Regions from separate parts of the Streptomyces sp. NPDC053673 genome, predicted to be linked through region 3. Evidence: riboswitches for the same ligand, from Rfam matches in the RefSeq annotation. Region 3 holds a riboswitch; each other region holds the start of a gene.

Region 1 (3,265 bases), on a different contig from region 3:
GGGCCTGCGCCGTGTGTTCGCCGACACGGGCAAGGTGCTCGACGTCGGCCGGGAGCTCGCCCGGTCGGTCCCGCTGACGGTTCTCGGCCTGCGGATCTCCTCGTCGCTCGCGGAGTACTTCGCGTACGGGGCGAGGCGGATCCATCCGGACGTGCGTCTGGTCTCGCGCGGGGGGAGCGTGGCCTACGACGCGCTGCTGCAGTCCCGGGAGGCGGGCGGCACGTGGGTGCTGGCGTTCGCGATGCCGCGGCACGCCAAGGAGACGCTGGCGGCGATGCGGGCCGCACGCAGTGCGGGCCTGCGCACCGCACTGATCACGGACCTGACGATGGGGCCACTGGTCGACGAGGCCGATGTCGCGTTCACGGCCGCCACCGGATCACGTCTGGTCTTCGACTCGTACGCGGCGCCGGGGGTGCTGTCGGCGGCCATCCTCCAGGCCATGGCCGATGCCGATCCCGAGCGTACGCAGATGCGTCTCGAGCAGTACGAGCAGGCCGCTGAGCAGCACGATTTCTTCCTGGAGGACTGACGCCGGCGGGGCCGGGCGGCGGTCTTGCGGAAGGGACTTTCACACCCAGAGGTGCATGAATTTTTTCATGCCCTTGCTTACTTGGCAGTAAATATATTTACTTCAGGTGGCACTGCGGACGACACTCCTCCTCGTCGGCCCCACGGTGTTCTGTTAGGGCAGCCTCTCCCCTTGGCTGCCCCCCGGCGGCCCCGGTCAACCCCTGGGCCGGGGCCGCCGGCAAGACGGCCGGTCTGCTGCATGCAGGCCACCCGCACCCGCGCATCACCTTCCGGAATGTGAACAGTGATGTCCGCGCACCCACGTACCCCCTACGCTGACCGTGCAGCTGGTACGCCCTGTCAGCCGGACAGGAGCGTCGTAAGAGGGAACCCGGTGGGAATCCGGGACTGCCCCGCAGCGGTGAGCGGGAACGACCGCCGTCATACGCACTGGGCCCGGCCGGGTCTGGGAAGCGACGGCCAGTAGATGTCCGCCGGGAAACCGGCAGACGTGCCCGCGAGTCCGAAGACCTGCCCGTTGCCCGCCCGCGACGTACGCGTGCGGAGATCCCGGTGACCTCGAGGGCGGGTCGGCGCACACACCAGGCGGAACGGGCAACACCCGGCCGCCCGGTCGCCGTTCCTTCGCGCCCTCGACCCGTCCCGGGGTCGTATCGGAGACACGCTCGCGAAGGAGAGTTCCGTGACCAGCAAGTCCGCAGCCACGGGAGCACGGGCCACCGTGTACGGCTACCCCCGGCAGGGCCGGAACCGGGAACTGAAGAAGGCGATCGAGGGCTACTGGAAGGGCCGCGTCACCGCGGACGCCCTCCGGGACACCGCCGCGGACCTGCGCCGCACCCACTGGCGGCAGCTCGCAGAGGCCGGTGTCCACGAGATGCCGACCGGTGACTTCTCGTACTACGACCACGTCCTGGACACCAGCGTGATGGTCGGCGCGATCCCCGCCCGCCACCGTGCCGCCGTCGAGGCAGACGCCCTGGACGGCTATTTCGCGATGGCACGCGGCACCCAGGACGCGGCGCCGCTGGAGATGACCAAGTGGTTCGACACCAACTACCACTACCTCGTCCCCGAGCTCGGCCCCGGCACCGTGTTCTCCGCCGATCCGGCCAGGCAGGTCGCCGAGTTCAGGGAGGCGCTCGCACTCGGCCACCGCGCCCGCCCCGTGCTCGTCGGCCCGGTCACGTACCTGCTGCTGGCCAAGCCCGCTCCCGGCGTCGACGACGGCTTCGAGCCGCTGACACTGCTGGACCGGCTGCTGCCGGTGTACGCCGAGGTACTCGCCGATCTGCGGGCCGCCGGGGCCGAGTGGGTGCAGCTGGACGAGCCCGCCCTCGTCCAGGACCGCACCCCCGCCGAACTGGACGCCGCCGCCCGCGCCTACCGCGCCCTCGGCGGCCTCAGCGACCGGCCCAGGCTGCTGGTCGCCTCCTACTTCGACCGGCTCGGCGAAGCACTGCCGGTCCTGGCCAAGGCTCCCGTCGACGGTCTCGCCCTCGATTTCACCGGCCCGGCCGCCGCGAACCTCGGCGAACTCGCCGCGGCCGGCGGGCTGCCCGGCAAGCGCCTGGTCGCCGGAGTCGTCGACGGCCGCAACGTATGGATCAACGACCTCTCGGCCTCGCTCGCCACCCTGGGTACCCTGCTCGGTCTCGCCGACCGGGTCGATGTGTCCGCCTCCTGCTCGCTTCTGCATGTGCCGCTGGACAGCACCGTCGAGCACGACATCGATCCACAGATCGCCCGCTGGCTCGCCTTCGCCCGCCAGAAGACCGCCGAGATCGTCACCCTGGCCCGTGGTCTCGCGCAGGGCACGGACACGATCGCGGCGGAGCTGGCCGCGAACCGGGCCGATCTGGCTTCCCGTGCGGGCTCGGCGATCACCCGCGACCCGGCGGTGCGCGCCCGGGCGGCAGCTGTCACCGACGCGGACGGCCGCCGCGCGCAGCCGTATCCGGAGCGGGCCGCCGCCCAGCGCGCCCACCTCGCGCTGCCGCTGCTGCCGACGACCACCATCGGATCGTTCCCCCAGACCGGCGAACTGCGCACCGCCCGTGCCGATCTGCGCGCCGGGCGTATCGACACCGCCGGCTACGAGGAGCGCATCGAGGCCGAGATCCGCGAGGTCATCTCCTTCCAGGAGAAGGCCGGAATCGACGTCCTGGTGCACGGTGAGCCCGAACGCAACGACATGGTGCAGTACTTCGCCGAGCGGCTCACCGGCTACATCGCCACCCGGCACGGCTGGGTCCAGTCGTACGGCACCCGCTGCGTCCGCCCGCCGATCCTCGCCGGCGACATCTCCCGCCCCGAACCGATGACCCTGCGCTGGACCCGCTTCGCGCAGTCACTCACCGACCGACCGGTCAAGGGCATGCTCACCGGCCCGGTCACCATGCTCGCCTGGTCCTTCGTCCGCGACGACCAGCCGCTCGGGGACACCGCACGCCAGGTCGCCCTCGCCCTGCGGGACGAGGTCGACGACCTCGAAGCGGCGGGAACCTCCGTCATCCAGGTCGACGAACCCGCCCTGCGCGAGACGCTGCCGCTGCGCGCCGCGGACCGGGCCCGCTATCTCACATGGGCGACCGAGGCGTTCCGCCTCACCACCAGCGGGGTGCGCCCGGACACCCAGATCCACACCCATATGTGCTACGCCGAGTTCGGTGACATCCTCCAGGCCATCGACGACCTCGACGCCGATGTCATCAGCCTGGAGGCCGCCCGC
Region 2 (3,265 bases), on a different contig from region 3:
GGGTAGCCGGAGATCGCGCACAGCAGCGCATCCGTGTTGTAGCGCAGGGGCTCGGCCACCGCGGCGAGGGCTTCCGCGCTGGTGGCGTCGGGACGGACCTGCGCACAGCCGGTGCGGGGGGCGGGCGGCGTCTCGCCCCCCGGCGCGTCGGCGGGGGTGCCGAAGTCGACGACCACGCCGACGCGTTTGGTGCCGGCCTTCGCGGGGGTACCCGCGCACAGCTCGGCGAAGCCGGGCGCGGTCCGGGGCTCGGCCGAGTCCTGGGAGTCCGCGCTGACGGAGAAGCGGAAGCCGTCCACCGTGCCATCGGCCGGCCGGGCCGTGGCCGGGCCCTGGGTGGCGTACGCCCAGGCCCCGCCGTCGGACTGCCAGAACGACCAGTACCGGTAGCCCGCCGCCTGCGCAGACCCCGCGCCGCCCAACACGGTGAGCGCGACGCCGAGGGAGAGGACGAGCGCGGTCAGTCGTGCAGGCACGACCGCGCCCACCCCTGCGCGTATCCCGTACCACCGCGCACCGCGGGCGCGGGTGCGGGGGCGAGTGCGGTCGGTCGCCCCCGGCATCACTGCTGCTGGTTCTTCCGGCGACCGCTGATCAGAAAGCCGATGCCCGCGCCGGCCGCGACACCCGCGCCGACGATCCACCAGATACCGGCGCTGTCGCCGCCCTTGTCCGTCTCGTCGTCGGAGTCGCCCTCGCGCGGCTGGGGCGTGGCAGTGTCCGTGGCTGTGGGCGCGGGGCCGGTCGCGTTCAGCTGCTCGACCAGGTCGGCACCGCCGAAGTCGCGCGGGTCGGCACCGGACGCGTGCGCGGCGAGGATGAGCTGCGCGTACGCGGCAGGTCCGGCGTCCTTCGCCCAGGCGGCGGAGTTCTTCTCCAGCCAGGCCACCGCACCGGCCGCCTTGTCACTGTGCCCGGCGGCGGACAGGGCGAGCACCGCGTCCGCGGTGTTGCCGAAGTCCGGCAGCGGGGCCGGGTCGGTCGCGCCGGGCAGCGGCGGCGAGTCCAGGTGCCCGGTCTTCGCCAGCGCCTTCGTGAGGTACGCGGCGCCGTTGCGTGCGGCCTGCTCCGGAGTCGCCCTGGCCGGGGTGGCGCACTTCGGCTCACCGTCCGGCCTCGGGCCGCCGACGATCATGCCGCGGCCCAGTCCGCCGAGCACCGCCGCCGCCGTGGCGTCGCCGTTCGCGAGCAGCTTGCCCGCCTTGTCCGGCTGGTACGCGAACGCCCCGCCGCCCGTCGCGTCGGCACACGGGATCGCGAAGGAGACGAGTGCGTCGTAGGGGGTCCTGCCGTCCTTCGACTTCACGTCGCCCGGCTTGGCCTGCGCAGCGGCGAAGGCGCCGATCACGATCGACGTGGAGTTGGCGTCGGACGGCATGCCCGGGTTGTAGCTCCAGCCGCCGTCGGCGTTCTGCACGGACTTCAGCCACTCGAGGCCCTTGTTGACGGCGTCCTGGTGCCCGCCGAGGGCGCGCAGGGACTGCACCGCGGCCGCCGTTGCGTTGGTGTCCAGCATCGTCTTCGCGTCGCACGGCTTGCTGACATCCGCGCGGTACGAGGCGAAGCCGCCGTTCGCGCACTGCTGCCCGGTCAGCCAGTCGACGGACTTCGCGGCGGGCACGGTCCGCATGACGTCCTGCGCGAGCAGCGCCAGCGACTGCCGCCAGACACCGTCGTACGTCGGGTCCTTCGTGCCGTACAGCCCGGCCGGGATCGTGGGCGAGGGAGAAGGGGTGGGCGCGGCCGTCGCGGCCGGGGCACCGGCCACGCAGAGCACGGCGGAAGCGGCGGCGAGTGCTGCTGCGCTGCGGCGAACGGTCATGGCGGACTGTGCCTCTCCTGTCGGGAGCCGGGCACAGGCACGCTGAGGCACCAGGCTCCGGCGCCGTATACCTCGACGGTGCCGGCCACCGGGCGGTCCCGATGGCGCGAGCCGGTCACTCCGGTACGAGGCATTCCGACTCACCGCCTGCGACGGCGGCTCACGGTTGCGGGTCAGTGCCGGATTTGCACCGGCTTCCCCCCGTACGGTGTGATGACGACTCGCACACTCTACCGGTCCGTATTCCGGGCCCCCGGGACGGTCGGCGCCATGGGCGGGCGGGCTAGCGGCCGGGCGCACGGCCGGGCGTGCGGTCTGTCCCGGTGGTCCGGGTCGCGGTTCGGGGTCGCGGTCTGCCCCGCGGTCCGGGCCCGTCGACATGGTGTCGCGGTCCGGGGCGGTCGACATGGGTCGTCGACGCAATGACCGCCATGACGTGCACGCTGACGGGCCCGCGCGGAAGCGCCCGCCGGAATGCCGCCACCCGGGCCGACGGGGACGGGCGTCAGCGAGCCACCACGTACGCCACCGGATCACTGCCCGCCACCGCCTCCGCCCGCCCCAGCTTCACCAGGCGGCGCACATGGGCCTCCGCCTCCGAGACCGCGATGTTCCGTGAGCCGTAGGGGATCTGCTCCCAGGGGCGGTTCCACTCCATACGCTCGGCAAGCTGCCACGGAGTGAGCGGCGCGGCGAGGAGTTCCAGCAGTCCGCCGAGCCGCTCCTCGTGGTGGGCCAGCAGCTCACGGACTCGTGCGGGGGCGTTGGTGAAGGCGTGCTGGTGCGCCGGGAGGACCTCGGCGACGCCGAGGCGGCCCACACGCTCCAGGGAGTCGAGGTAGTCGCCGAGCGGGTCGGTGACGGTGGAGTCGCCGGGGTCTTCGTAGAGGCCGATGTGCGGGGTGATCCCCGGCAGCAGGTGGTCGCCGGAGAAGAGCCGTCCGACGCCGGGGAGGTTCGCCGGATGCTCCTCCTCCAGGTGCAGACAGACGTGCCCGGGGGTGTGGCCGGGCGTCCATATCGCGCGCAGCCGACGGCCGGCCAGGTCGACCAGCTCCCCGGGAACGATCTCCCGGTCGGGCAGGGCGGCCCGGAGCCCGGGCAGGGTGCGAGTCCGGCCTTCGGCGCGCGCCGCGCGCAGCGGGGCGAGATGCTCCTCGGGGGCGCCGACGGCGGCGAGCTTGTCGGCCAGGTAGTCGAGCCAGGCGCCGGGCTGTGCCTCCCGGGTGCGGCGTACGACGGCGGTGTCGGCCGCGTGCATCGCGATCCAGGCGCCGGACGCCTCGCGCACCTGACCGGACAGTCCGTGGTGGTCGGGGTGGTGGTGGGTGATGACGACGCCGTGGACGTCGGCCACCGAGGTGCCGATGGCGGACAGGCCCTCGGTGAGGGCCGTCCAGGAGGCCGGATCGTCCCAGCCGGTGTCGATGAGGACGGGGCCGC
Region 3 (3,265 bases):
ACGGCTTCGTCGCCTCCGTGCTCCCGGTCTGGATGCTGCTGGCGCCGCGCGACTACCTCTCCACCTTCATGAAGATCGGCACCATCGTGCTGCTCGCGCTGGGCGTGGTCGTCGCGATGCCGACACTGAAGATGCCGGCGGTCACCGAGTTCGCGGGCAACGGCCAGGGGCCGGTCTTCGCGGGCTCGCTGTTCCCGTTCGTCTTCATCACCATCGCCTGCGGCGCGCTCTCCGGCTTCCACTCCCTGGTCTCCTCGGGCACCACCCCGAAGATGATCCAGAAGGAGACCCAGATCCGGATGATCGGCTACGGCGCGATGCTGACCGAGTCCTTCGTCGCGGTCATGGCGATGATCTGCGCCTGCATCCTCGACCCCGGTCTCTACTTCGCGGTCAACTCACCCGCCGGTGTCCTCGGCACCACGGTGGACTCCGCCTCCCAGGCGGTCGCCAACCTCGGCTTCACCGTCACCCCCGAGCAGCTGACACAGGCCGCGAAGGACGTCGAGGAAGCGAGCCTGCTCTCGCGCACCGGCGGTGCGCCGACCTTCGCGCTGGGCATGTCGGACATCTTCTCCGCGGTGGTGGGCGGCGCCGGGATGAAGGCCTTCTGGTACCACTTCGCCATCATGTTCGAGGCGCTCTTCATCCTCACCACGGTCGACGCCGGCACCCGGGTGGGGCGCTTCATGCTCCAGGACACACTGGGCAACCTCTACAAGCCGATGAAGCAGGTCAGCTGGAAGCCGGGTGTCTGGTTCGCGAGCGCGGTCGTCGTCGGCGGCTGGGGCTACTTCCTCTGGGTCGGCGTGCACGACCCGCTCGGCGGCATCAACCAGCTCTTCCCGCTCTTCGGCATCGCCAACCAGCTGCTGGCGGCCGTCGCGCTCGCCGTCTGCACCACGCTGCTGGTCAAGTCCGGGCGTCTCAAGTGGGCCTGGGTGACGGCCGTTCCGCTGGCCTGGGACGCCTCGGTCACCCTCACCGCGAGCTGGCAGAAGATCTTCTCCGGCGACCCGAAGGTGGGCTTCTTCGCCCAGCGCGACAAGTACCAGGCGGGCATCGACGCCGACAAGGTGCTGCCGCCGGCGAAGTCGATGGACGACATGCACACCGTCGTCACCAACTCGACCGTCGACGGCTTCCTCGCGGCGCTCTTCGCCATCCTCATCGTGATCGTCCTCGCGGACGCGGCCAGGGTCTGCATCAAGGCGATCCGCAACCCTGCGGGCATCCGTCTCGCCGAGGTCCCGTACGTGGAGTCGAAGCTCGTCGCGCCCGCCGGACTGATCACGACCAAGGAGGAGAAGGCGGAGCTCGCGGCCGTCGGAGCCGCAGGCGCGGACCGCGAGGCTGCGGGAAGCGGCACGGCGTGAGTACCGTGGCAGGTATGACAGCGGTGAGCGGCCTGCGGCGCGCGGTGGACTGGGTCCGCTGGTACGTGCGAGAGGTGTCGGGCGAGTCGGTGTACGACCGCTACGTCGCCCACACCAGATCCCACGACCCGGGCGCGAAGGTGATGTCACGCCGCGAGTTCGAGCGCAGCCGCATGGACGCCAGGGAGGCCGACCCCCGCGAGGGGTTCCGCTGCTGCTGAGCGATGCGCCGACGGGCCGCCGTGTTCCCCTGCGGGAAGCGGCGGCCCGTTGGCGTTCCCGTGATCCACGCTGCGCCGGAGCGCGACCGGGAGCCGGTACCAGGCGTGAGCCCGCCGACGGACGTCCTGGAGCTCCAGGAGCCGCCGCGACACAACATGTGGGGGGTTCCGCAACCAGTCGCCCCCACATGTATGCTCATCTCGCTGTCGCCGCAGGGGAATCCGGTGCGAATCCGGAACTGTCCCGCAACGGTGAATCGGTGCTACCCACGTGCCCACGAGTCCGAGGACCTGCCGACAGCGCGCCCGGACCGTCCGGCCCGGGTGCCGACACGTCCGGGCCTCGCGGAACAGGCCGGTGGACGCGGCGCACCGGCTCTCAGACGTGTGCGCCCGTGCCCCTGCGCCCCGCCGGCCCCCAGCCGAGCGAGGGAGAGCACCCCGTGACCATCGCGCCGCCCGATCCTGCTTCAACGAAGCTCACCGACGGGCCAGGTACCGCGCTGCTGCGGACCCTTACCGACCTCACCGCCGATCTCCCCGACACCGACCCGGGCCGCGTCGCCGCCGCCGCGCTCCGGGGCCGTCATGCGGGCTCGGACGAGGCCGAACTGCGCGAGTTGGCCACCGAAGCGGCCGCCGGCCTGATCTCGGAGGACCCGGCCTACTCACGGCTCGCCGCCCGGCTGCTCACCCTCACCATCGCGGAGGAGGCAGCCTCACAGGGGGCGGCCGCCTTCTCCGGCTCCGTCGCCGTCGGCCACCGCGAGGGCCTGATCGCGGACCGCACAGCCGCGTTCGTGCAGACCCACGCCGGGCGCCTCGACTCGCTCGTCGACCCCGCCGGCGACGACCGCTTCGGCTACTTCGGCCTGCGCACCCTCTACAGCCGCTATCTCCTCCGGCACCCGATCACCCGCAAGGTCATCGAGACGCCGCAGCAGTTCATGCTGCGCGTGGCCGCCGGCCTGGCGGAGGACGACTCGGTCCGGGCCCTCGACGAAGTCGCCGCGCTGTACGGGATGATGAGCCGGCTGGACTACCTGCCGTCCTCCCCCACCCTCTTCAACTCCGGAACGCGCCACCCCCAGATGTCGTCCTGCTATCTGCTGGACTCCCCGCTGGACGAGCTGGACTCCATCTACGACCGCTACCACCAGGTCGCGAGGCTGTCGAAGCACGCGGGCGGCATCGGCCTCTCCTACTCCCGCATCCGCTCCCGCGGTTCGCTGATCCGCGGTACCAACGGCCACTCCAACGGCATCGTGCCGTTCCTGCGGACGCTGGACTCCTCGGTCGCCGCCGTGAACCAGGGCGGCCGCCGCAAGGGCGCGGCCTGCGTCTACCTGGAGACCTGGCACGCGGACATCGAGGAGTTCCTGGAGCTGCGCGACAACACGGGCGAGGAGGCGCGCCGTACGCACAACCTCAACCTGGCGCACTGGATCCCCGACGAGTTCATGCGCCGGGTGAACGCGGACGCCGAGTGGTCGCTGTTCTCACCGGCCGACGTGCCCGAACTGGTCGACCTGTGGGGCGACGACTTCGACGCCGCGTACCGCAAGGCGGAGGCCGCCGGGCTCGCGCGCAGGACGATCCCGGCCCGTGACCTCTACGGCCGCATGATGCGCACCCTCGCCCAGACCGGCAACGGCTGGATGACGTTCA

The links. A riboswitch is a leader RNA that binds a small molecule or an ion and turns the genes downstream of it on or off. The one in region 3 is predicted to bind cobalamin.
Region 1: it holds a riboswitch for cobalamin, as region 3 does, so the genes downstream of both, metE (5-methyltetrahydropteroyltriglutamate--homocysteine S-methyltransferase) here and ACZ6ZQ_RS18050 (ribonucleoside-diphosphate reductase subunit alpha) in region 3, are expected to answer to the same signal.
Region 2: it holds a riboswitch for cobalamin, as region 3 does, so the genes downstream of both, ACZ6ZQ_RS23515 (prenyltransferase/squalene oxidase repeat-containing protein) here and ACZ6ZQ_RS18050 (ribonucleoside-diphosphate reductase subunit alpha) in region 3, are expected to answer to the same signal.

Annotation. Positions count from the first base shown of each region.
Region 1 is NZ_JBVJKN010000012.1:102,185-105,449, forward strand. Features, by position in the region: gene ACZ6ZQ_RS19140 (MurR/RpiR family transcriptional regulator) at 1-532, shown strand, start outside; cobalamin riboswitch at 845-1,066, shown strand; gene metE (5-methyltetrahydropteroyltriglutamate--homocysteine S-methyltransferase) at 1,217-3,265, shown strand, end outside.
Region 2 is NZ_JBVJKN010000017.1:44,356-47,620, forward strand. Features, by position in the region: gene ACZ6ZQ_RS23510 (SCO2322 family protein) at 1-476, opposite strand, end outside; gene ACZ6ZQ_RS23515 (prenyltransferase/squalene oxidase repeat-containing protein) at 563-1,822, opposite strand; cobalamin riboswitch at 1,915-2,062, opposite strand; gene ACZ6ZQ_RS23520 (MBL fold metallo-hydrolase) at 2,328-3,265, opposite strand, start outside.
Region 3 is NZ_JBVJKN010000011.1:70,485-73,749, reverse strand. Features, by position in the region: gene ACZ6ZQ_RS18060 (carbon starvation CstA family protein) at 1-1,376, shown strand, start outside; gene ACZ6ZQ_RS18055 (YbdD/YjiX family protein) at 1,391-1,597, shown strand; cobalamin riboswitch at 1,789-1,910, shown strand; gene ACZ6ZQ_RS18050 (ribonucleoside-diphosphate reductase subunit alpha) at 2,041-3,265, shown strand, end outside.